DNA from 2 places in the Labrenzia sp. ATLA3 genome. Region 1 is predicted to be linked to the other one. Evidence: predicted binding sites of a transcription regulator. Region 1 holds the regulator's gene; the other holds the start of a gene.

Region 1 (4,213 bases):
GCGCATTTGATGGCGGCTTCCATCGCCTCGGCGCCCGAATTCACGAAGAGCACCTTGTCGGCAAAGGTTTCCGCACACAAACGCTGCGCCAGCCGCTCACCGTCGGGCATCTGGTGCAGGTTGGACGTATGCCACAGCTTGGCGGCCTGATCCTGCAATGCCTTGACCAGATGCGGATGAGCATGACCGAGTGCGTTGACCGCGATGCCGGAACCGCAATCGAGGAATCGTCGGCCGTCAGTCGTTACCAGCCAGACACCTTCCCCATGATCGAAAGCCAGTTTCGATCTTGCGTAATTTCCGAATAGTGCAGTCGCGGACATAACCTCGTTTGTCTCCTTTAAACGCCCTTTCTGTCCCAGCGTCACCCAGACGCCAGGCCGACATCTGAAACAGTTGCCGAAGGGTCAAAACGCAACATGCCGCCCCGATGAGGCGGCACGTAGCGGCTTTCTTATACACTGCCCGTACCCTGCGCTGTCAATGGAAATGGCGCACAGGACATTTCACCCGTCCGGGAAGGCGGATTTCATAAAATTCTCAATGACCTCGCCATAATTGGGGAAAAGTCGTTTCATCCCCAACTGGTTTGGGTTCGGCGGTTGCCTGACAAATTAACGTTATTGTAACCTCTGAACAATCAAACACGAGATCTCGTGAGGCAAATCACCAAGAGGCACTAGATATGCCATCATTAAGCGTGCTCACGCATGCTTAACACGGGGTTAATGGCCGCAGGACGGTCAAACTAAAGGGTGCGGCGATGAGTTGGACAAACGAACGGGTTGAGCTTCTCAAAAAGCTTTGGGGCGACGGCTTGAGCGCAAGCCAGATTGCAGGCGAACTGGGTGGCGTCACACGGAATGCTGTCATCGGCAAGGTCCATCGCCTTGGTTTGTCCGGCCGTGCCAAGTCCACGTCTTCAAGCGCCAAGCCGCGCCGGCCGCGTACGGCAGCCCCCCCAGCGGGCGCCGCGCCAAAGAAACCAACCCCCACTCAGCCGCAGTCCATCGGCGCAACAGCACTTAAAGCAGACATGGCGCCTGCACCGGTGGCGGAAGCCAAGCCGCGCGTCGAACCGATTGCCGACCTGGTGCCGATCTCCAAGCGTGCGACCATCCTGACGCTGACAGAGCGGACCTGCAAATGGCCGATCGGCGATCCGGCGACCGACGACTTCTACTTCTGCGGCCGCCATTCCGATGCCGGGGTCCCCTACTGCGCCCATCACTGCAAGATCGCCTATCAGCCGGTCGCCGACCGCCGCCGCGACCGCAAGACGATGGCTCAGGCAGGCTGATAGCCTCCAGATAAATCCAGCTCGTAAAAACCCGCCGTTTCGGCGGGTTTTTTGTTTGAGTTTTCCCACGGCCAGGTGCTGCTTCCTGTGTGCCGCGTCTCACGAAGGCCCTGTGCATCCGTTGACCCGAGTGCCTTCGCTTCGAAAATGCCCCTTCATGGGAACAGAAGGTGACGACATCCTCCAGCTATTGACCATAGCCTGATCGAATGCCTGGCAGCGAAGACGCAGATAACTCTCACAGTCACATAGCCCCTGAAATGCAAAAAGCCCGCTTGTGGGCGGGCTTTCATTGCGTATTCCGCACTCTGCCCTCAGACAGCTGCAGAGGTGAACTGGTCGTTGAAGGCGTAGCCAGAACCGCGCACCGTGCGGATAGGGTCCTTTGCCTTGCCCTTGTTCAGCGCCTTGCGCAATCGGCCGACATGGACGTCGACCGTGCGTTCGTCCACATAGACATCATGGCCCCAGACGCCGTCGAGAAGCTGCTCGCGGGAGAAGACCCGGCCAGGCGAAGTCATCAGGAATTCCAGGAGACGAAACTCCGTCGGCCCCAAATGAATTTCCTTGGCATTGCGGCGGACACGGTGTGTTTCGCGATCCAGTTCGATATCGCCGGACCGCAGCATGGAAGATACCACTTCCGGGCTTGCCCGCCGCAGGATGGCGCGCACGCGGGCCATCAGCTCCGGCACGGAGAAAGGCTTGACCACATAGTCGTCGGCACCGGTCGACAGGCCGCGGATGCGCTCTGCTTCCTCGCCGCGCGCCGTCAGCATGATGACCGGCAGACGCTCGGTGTCCTCGCGCGCTCTCAGGCGGCGGCACAGTTCAATTCCGGACAGGCCCGGCAGCATCCAGTCAAGCAGCAACAGGTCTGGCAGGCTTTCCCGCAGGCGGATTTCCGCCTCGTCGCCCCGGACACAGGACTCGACCGAATATCCTTCTGCTTCCAAATTGTATCTCAAAAGAAGGCTGAGCGGTTCTTCGTCTTCAACGATGAGCACCTTCGGCATACATCTCGCTCCAATTACAGCAACCGGCGCCAGAGCGCCGGCCGTTCAGATCCTTTGCAAATGCGACAGAAGCCGGCGCTCAGACCGCGCCCGTTTCATCGACCTTTGCCCGGTCTTCCGGCAGACGTTCGCCAGTGACCATGTAGTAGACGTTCTCGGCGATGTTGGTCGCGTGGTCGCCGATGCGCTCGATGTTCTTGGCGCAGAACAGCAGGTGGACGCATTGGGTGATGACGCGCGGATCTTCCATCATGTAGGTCAAAAGCTCGCGGAAGATGGATGTGTAGATCGCATCAACCTCTGCATCGGCTTCCTGCACCCTGCGGGCAGCTTCCGGATCCTTCCGGGTATAGGCATCCAGCACCTGCTTGAGCTGAGACAGAGCAAGCTCGGTCATGTGCTCGACGCCGATCGCAAGCTTCTTGGACTGCAAGCCGCTGTCGATGGCGATCACCCGCTTGGCAACGTTCTTTGCAAGATCGCCGACACGTTCCAGGTCGTTGGCAATGCGGGTGGCAGCGGTGATTTCGCGCAGGTCCTGCCCCATCGGCTGACGACGAACGATCAGCTCGATCAGCTTCACTTCAAGTTCGTTGTAAAGGTTGTCCAGACGGACATCGCCTTTGATCGTCGCCTTGGCAAGCTCCAGGTCCTGCGACACCAGCGCAGAGACCGCATCGGCAAAGGCCTTCTCGGCAATACCGCCCATTTCGGCGACCTTGCCGGCCATGGCCGTCAGTTCGTCATCGTAAGCCGTGACTGTATGTTCAGACATCGTGTGTCCCCTTCAGAAACCTAAAAAATGCTTAGCCGAAGCGGCCCGTAATATAGTCCTGCGTACGCTTGTCCTTCGGATTGGTAAAGATGTCCTGCGTCAGACCTTCCTCAACCAAAATACCCAGATGGAAAAACGCGGTACGCTGAGACACACGGGCAGCCTGCTGCATCGAGTGGGTCACGATCACGATGGTGAAGTTTTCGCGCAGCTCGTCGATCAGCTCTTCCACCTTCGCGGTCGCGATGGGGTCAAGCGCCGAGCACGGTTCATCCATCAGGATCACTTCCGGGCTCACGGCAATCGCACGGGCGATGCACAGACGCTGCTGCTGACCGCCCGACATACCGGTACCCGGCTCGTCCAGACGGTTTTTGACTTCTTCCCAAAGCCCGGCCTTCTGCAGGCTGGAGGCCACGATTTCATCCAGCTCGGACTTGCTGCGAGCCAGGCCGTGGATCCGAGGGCCGTAGGCGATGTTGTCATAGATCGACTTCGGAAACGGGTTCGGCTTCTGGAACACCATGCCGACCTTTGCGCGCAGCTGCACCGGATCGACCTTGGGGTCGTAGATATTCTCGCCGTCGATCTTGATCGAGCCTTCGACGCGGCAGATGTCGATGGTGTCGTTCATCCGGTTGAGCGTGCGCAGGAAGGTCGACTTGCCACATCCGGAGGGGCCGATGAAGGCCGTCACGGACCGCGGCTGGATTTCGATGTCAACGTCTTTGATGGCGTGCGTATCGCCATAATAGACCTGCACCTTTTTCGCGGAAATTTTGCTTTCGGTCATGGTTTTCGCCTGTTCAAAATTCGGCATCTCGTTCATCGGAGCAATCCTTACCAGCGGCGCTCAAACCTGCGGCGCAGGATGATAGCGATAATGTTCATGGTCATGAGGAACACCAGCAGAACAATGATCCCGCCCCATGCGCGCTCATAGAATGCCGGATCGGCGCGTTTCGCCCATTCGTAAATCTGGGCCGGCATGGCCGAGTTCGGCGAGAAGAAACCGGCCGCCACACCATCGGGGAAGTTGGAGGCGATGAAGCCGACCATCCCGATCAGCAGCAGCGGAGCGGTTTCACCAAGGGCCTGCGCCAGACCGATGATCGTCCCAGT
Region 2 (4,213 bases), on a different contig from region 1:
CTGGCCCTGGTTCTGCCGGCCAGCTTTACCGACTCCATGGCGCCTTTCCCGCATATTGCCGGCTCGGCGTCTTCCATGCTCGGCTTCCTTCAGTTCGGCGGCGGCATCGTCGCCAGCCTGGCAATTGCCGCGCTTGGCGAACCGATCCTTGGCCTCGCCTTCATTCTGCCGGGCATGCCCATCGTCGGAATCATTTTTCATCTGTTCCTGCGCAGCCAGATCCGCCAGCCAGCGGCAGCGGAGTAGACGCGCGGGTCGCTTCCCGTCGCCCTTATCTTCCGATCCCTTTCCGTCCTTGCCGGAGGTTGCGGAAACGGCGCGGCTGGCTGGGAGAGTGGAAAAATCAAACGGGCCGGTTTCCCGGCCCGCTCTTTGTCTGAAAAACTCAGATCAGGCCTTGCGAACCGGATCCAGCGTGACGGCGTGCAGTTCGACGTCGTCACGATCCATCAGGCGGACGGTGAGCTGTTCGCTCTGGCCGTCGATGTCGACCAGGCCGAAGAACTGCAGTCCCATTGACGGGGGCAGGTTGGCGCCCTGTTCGGAAGTCGGAGCCTTGATGTATTTCAGTTCCGGACCGAAGGTCATGTCGAGATCATTCGGGCCGAAGGTGCCGGCGTGGATCGGGCCGGACACGAATTCCCAGAAGGGCTTGAAGTCCTGGAACTGGGCCCTGTCCGGATTGTAGTAATGCGCCGCCGTGTAATGGACGTCGGCCGTCAGCCAGACGATGTTGTCGATGTCGGCCGTCTTGATGAAGCGCAGCAGATCGGCGAATTCCAGTTCGCGGCCTTTCGGAGCGCCATGATCGCCATTGGCGACCGCTTCGGCACCTTCCTGCTCTTTCCAGTTGTCCCAGACGATCAGGCCGATTGGCATGTCGCAGGCGATGACCTTCCAGGTGGCGTTGGAATTCACCAGTTCACGCTTAAGCCAGGCAAGCTGCTCGGCGCCGAGGATCCGGGACGCCGGCGTCATGCTGTCTTCCATCGAAGCGCCGTTCGGGCCGCGATAGGAGCGCAGATCCAGGAAGAACACGTCCAGCAATGGACCATAGGCGATCTTGCGGTAGACGCGGCCAGGTTCAGCCGGTGTGTAGCGGATCGGGGTCAGTTCGTGGAAAGCCCGACCTGCACGGGCGGCCAGCAGGTGGATGTTCTTTTCGCTGTAACGATCGTCGGACAGGAGATCCTTGGAGGAAGACCAGTTGTTGACGACTTCATGGTCGTCCCACTGGAAGAACGTCGGAACTTCCGCGTTGAACGCCTTGAGGTTCTCGTCCAGAAGGTTGTATTTCCACTGGCCGCGATATTCGTCCAGCGTTTCTGCAACCTTGGATTTTTCTTCCGTGACGATGTTCTTCCAGACGGTCCCGTCCTTCAGCTCGACGGTTTCCTTCACCGGGCCATCGGCATAAATCGTGTCGCCGGAGTGGATGAAGAAGTCCGGCTGATGCTTTGCCATGGTGGCGTAGGTCTTCAGACCGCCGCGGTCGGTATCGATGCCCCAGCCCTGGCCAACAGTGTCGCCAGACCAGGCGAAGCGGATGTCGCGGCGGGAGGCGGGCGCCGTGCGGAATCGGCCGGTCATCGGCTCGGACACCGCATTGACGTCGTTCAGGTCGGCAAAGGCGACGCGGTAGAAGATGTCCTGATCGGACGGCAGATTTTCAATGAGCCGTTTGACGGCGAAATCCGAATCGGGAAGCGCATTGATCGGGGCGAGCCGGCGCGGCGATTCGAAAGCGCCGGTGGTGTCGACTTCCACAAGCATTCTGGCGGGGCGGTCCGAGCGGGCCCAGATCATGCCGGAATTGCCGTCAACGTCGCCGGATTGCAGGCCATGGGTGATCTGCGGGCGCGAGGCGGCGCGGGACAGGCCAGGCATGGCCAGCGGCGAAGCCAGCACCAGACCGGTGGCAGCAGATGATTTCAGGAAATTGCGTCGAGAAACTTTTGAAGGCATTTTCAAGCTCCGTGGCTGGGGACCGCGGGGGCGAGTCCCTTGGCGAAACATCTGGTGCTGAAGCTCCGTGACAGACGCATGTCTGTTCCAAGACCGTTTCCCGAATTTTTGATGACGGTGTGTCCGGATTGCCGAAAACCGCTACGGAACGATTGAACCTCCAAATTGCTTCCAAATCGTGATCGTCCACAGCCCTGCGATGGGGCAAGGCAGGGCGAGGTCGCATTGGTGCCGCTTGACCGTCGGTGTCAGACGGGCCAAACACGTGCCTGACCGTCAAAAGGACGCCATGATGCCGAGCCCGACAGCCTATGAACCGCCGCGTTTCGACGCTGGAAGCCAACGTCCCCACGTGATGGGGATCCTGAATGTGACCCCGGATTCCTTTTCCGATGGTGGGCGCCACGCCAATGCGGATGCCGCCTTGAAGCGCGCGCAGGAAATGATTCTGGAAGGCGCCGATATTCTGGACGTTGGCGGCGAAAGCACGCGGCCGGGTTCGGAACCGGTGCCGCTGGATCTGGAGTGGTCGCGGCTCGATCCGATCCTGGATCAGGTAATCGCAATGGGCACGCCGGTCTCCATCGACACCTACAAGGCGGAGATCGCGCGCCGGGCTTGCGCGGCAGGGGCACTCATCATCAATGATGTGTGGGGCCTGCAAAAGGACCCGGCGATGGCGGACGTCGTTGCCGAGGCAGGCGTGCATGTGGTCATGATGCATAACCGTCTTGCTGCCGACGCCGGACTGGACATTCTTTCTGACATCGACCGGTTCTTCGAAACCTCGATGGACCTGGCGGAAAAGGCCGGGATTGCGCGGGAAAAGCAGATCCTTGATCCTGGTTTCGGTTTCGGCAAGACCATCGATCAGAATTTCATTGTTCTGAACCGCTTCGAAACGCTTAGGAAACATGGTCTGCCGCTTTTGGCTGGCGCGTCGCGCAAGCGCATGATCGGCGCCGTGCTGGAAGCGGAGACGGAGGACCGGCTGTTCGGATCCGTTGCCGTCCACATGACGGCCATGTTGAAGGGCGCTGCCATCGTGCGGACGCATGACGTAAGTCCACATGCCGATTGCGCGCGTATGATCGAGGCAACCCGCCTGGAACGGAACCCTGTCGAATGAATGCTGAAAGTGCGATGGCCGATGCCCCGACCCGCTGTGCGCTCGGGCTTGGATCCAACCTTGGAGATCCGAAGGCCAATCTGGACGAAGCCATCCGCCGCCTGGAGGCGACACCCGGCATCATGCTGGTGTCCCGCTCCTCCGACTACAGGACGCCGCCCTGGGGCCCGGTGCCGCAGGATGATTTCCGCAATTGCTGCGCGGTGATCGATACCAGCTTGAGCCCGCAGGCCTTGTTGCAGCGATGCCTGGAGATCGAGGCCGAACTGGGTCGGGTGCGCGATGTGCGCTGGGGACCGCGGACGCTGGATATCGATGTTCTGATCTATGGCCTGCAAAGGGTTGCCGAAAACAACCTCGAAATCCCGCACCCGCGCATGGGCGACCGCGCCTTCGTTCTCATCCCGCTCGCCGAAATCTGGCCCGACGCCCCCCTCGGCGACGGCCGCACCGCGATGGAGGCACTGGAAAGCTGTCCGGATCAGGAGGGGGTTGTGAGGCTGGACGGGTGATTTGTTGATGCGTATGCGGCGGTCCTAATCCCGCTTCCTTTGGAAAATTTCAACCAAACACGTCCTAAACTGTCGCAAGCGGGGCGCACTTCATGTCCTCCATTTACAGTCGGCATGTCGTTGCAGGGGGCAAGGTTGTGATTGGCAAGGTCAGACAGTTCTATCTGGGAATGCTCAGGTCGGAGGATCTGAGTACCCGCTTTGCCGGGCCACTTTTCGTATTCATTCTGCTTTCCACTTCACTGCTTCTCCTTGCATCCTGGCTTTACGACGACGGCGGCGCATTTACCTTCGCGCAAAGTGTCGGTGTTGCGGAAAACGAGGATTTCGCCGCCTTCTACCGTGCTGGCGAGATGGCGCGGCTTGGCATTGCGTCCGATGCCTACGATTACTACAGGTTCACGGAGGCATTTTCAGAGAGCAACAAATTCCTGTTCTTCCTGAACCCTCCTCATGCCTTTCTGTTCTTCGAACCGCTCACGTACCTAGGTTATCCGGGGGCGAAAGCCGCCTTTATGGTGCTGAGTGTTTTTTGCCTGCTGATGTCCGTTCACATGATCCGGCTCAAGCTCGGTCTGTGGCCCTATGTCTTCGTGCTTCTGTCGAG

Evidence for each region. Region 1 encodes PhoB, which activates phosphate uptake and scavenging genes when phosphate is short. Its sites were predicted from a motif close to TGTCATNNANCTGTCAT; they were not measured.
Region 2: the regulator PhoB is predicted to act here: its motif matches at 2,033-2,049, upstream of AC2A6O_RS08695 (alkaline phosphatase D family protein).

The regions. Positions count from the first base shown of each region.
Region 1 covers NZ_JBXUKV010000006.1:186,617-190,829, reverse strand. Annotated here, with positions in the region: gene AC2A6O_RS17580 (aspartate aminotransferase family protein) at 1-323, opposite strand, end outside; gene AC2A6O_RS17575 (GcrA family cell cycle regulator) at 764-1,300, shown strand; gene phoB (phosphate regulon transcriptional regulator PhoB) at 1,615-2,316, opposite strand; gene phoU (phosphate signaling complex protein PhoU) at 2,396-3,091, opposite strand; gene pstB (phosphate ABC transporter ATP-binding protein PstB) at 3,123-3,920, opposite strand; gene pstA (phosphate ABC transporter permease PstA) at 3,932-4,213, opposite strand, start outside.
Region 2 covers NZ_JBXUKV010000003.1:167,995-172,207, reverse strand. Annotated here, with positions in the region: gene AC2A6O_RS08700 (multidrug effflux MFS transporter) at 1-246, shown strand, start outside; gene AC2A6O_RS08695 (alkaline phosphatase D family protein) at 391-1,965, opposite strand; gene folP (dihydropteroate synthase) at 2,258-3,094, shown strand; gene folK (2-amino-4-hydroxy-6-hydroxymethyldihydropteridine diphosphokinase) at 3,091-3,606, shown strand; gene AC2A6O_RS08680 (glycosyltransferase family 87 protein) at 3,699-4,213, shown strand, end outside.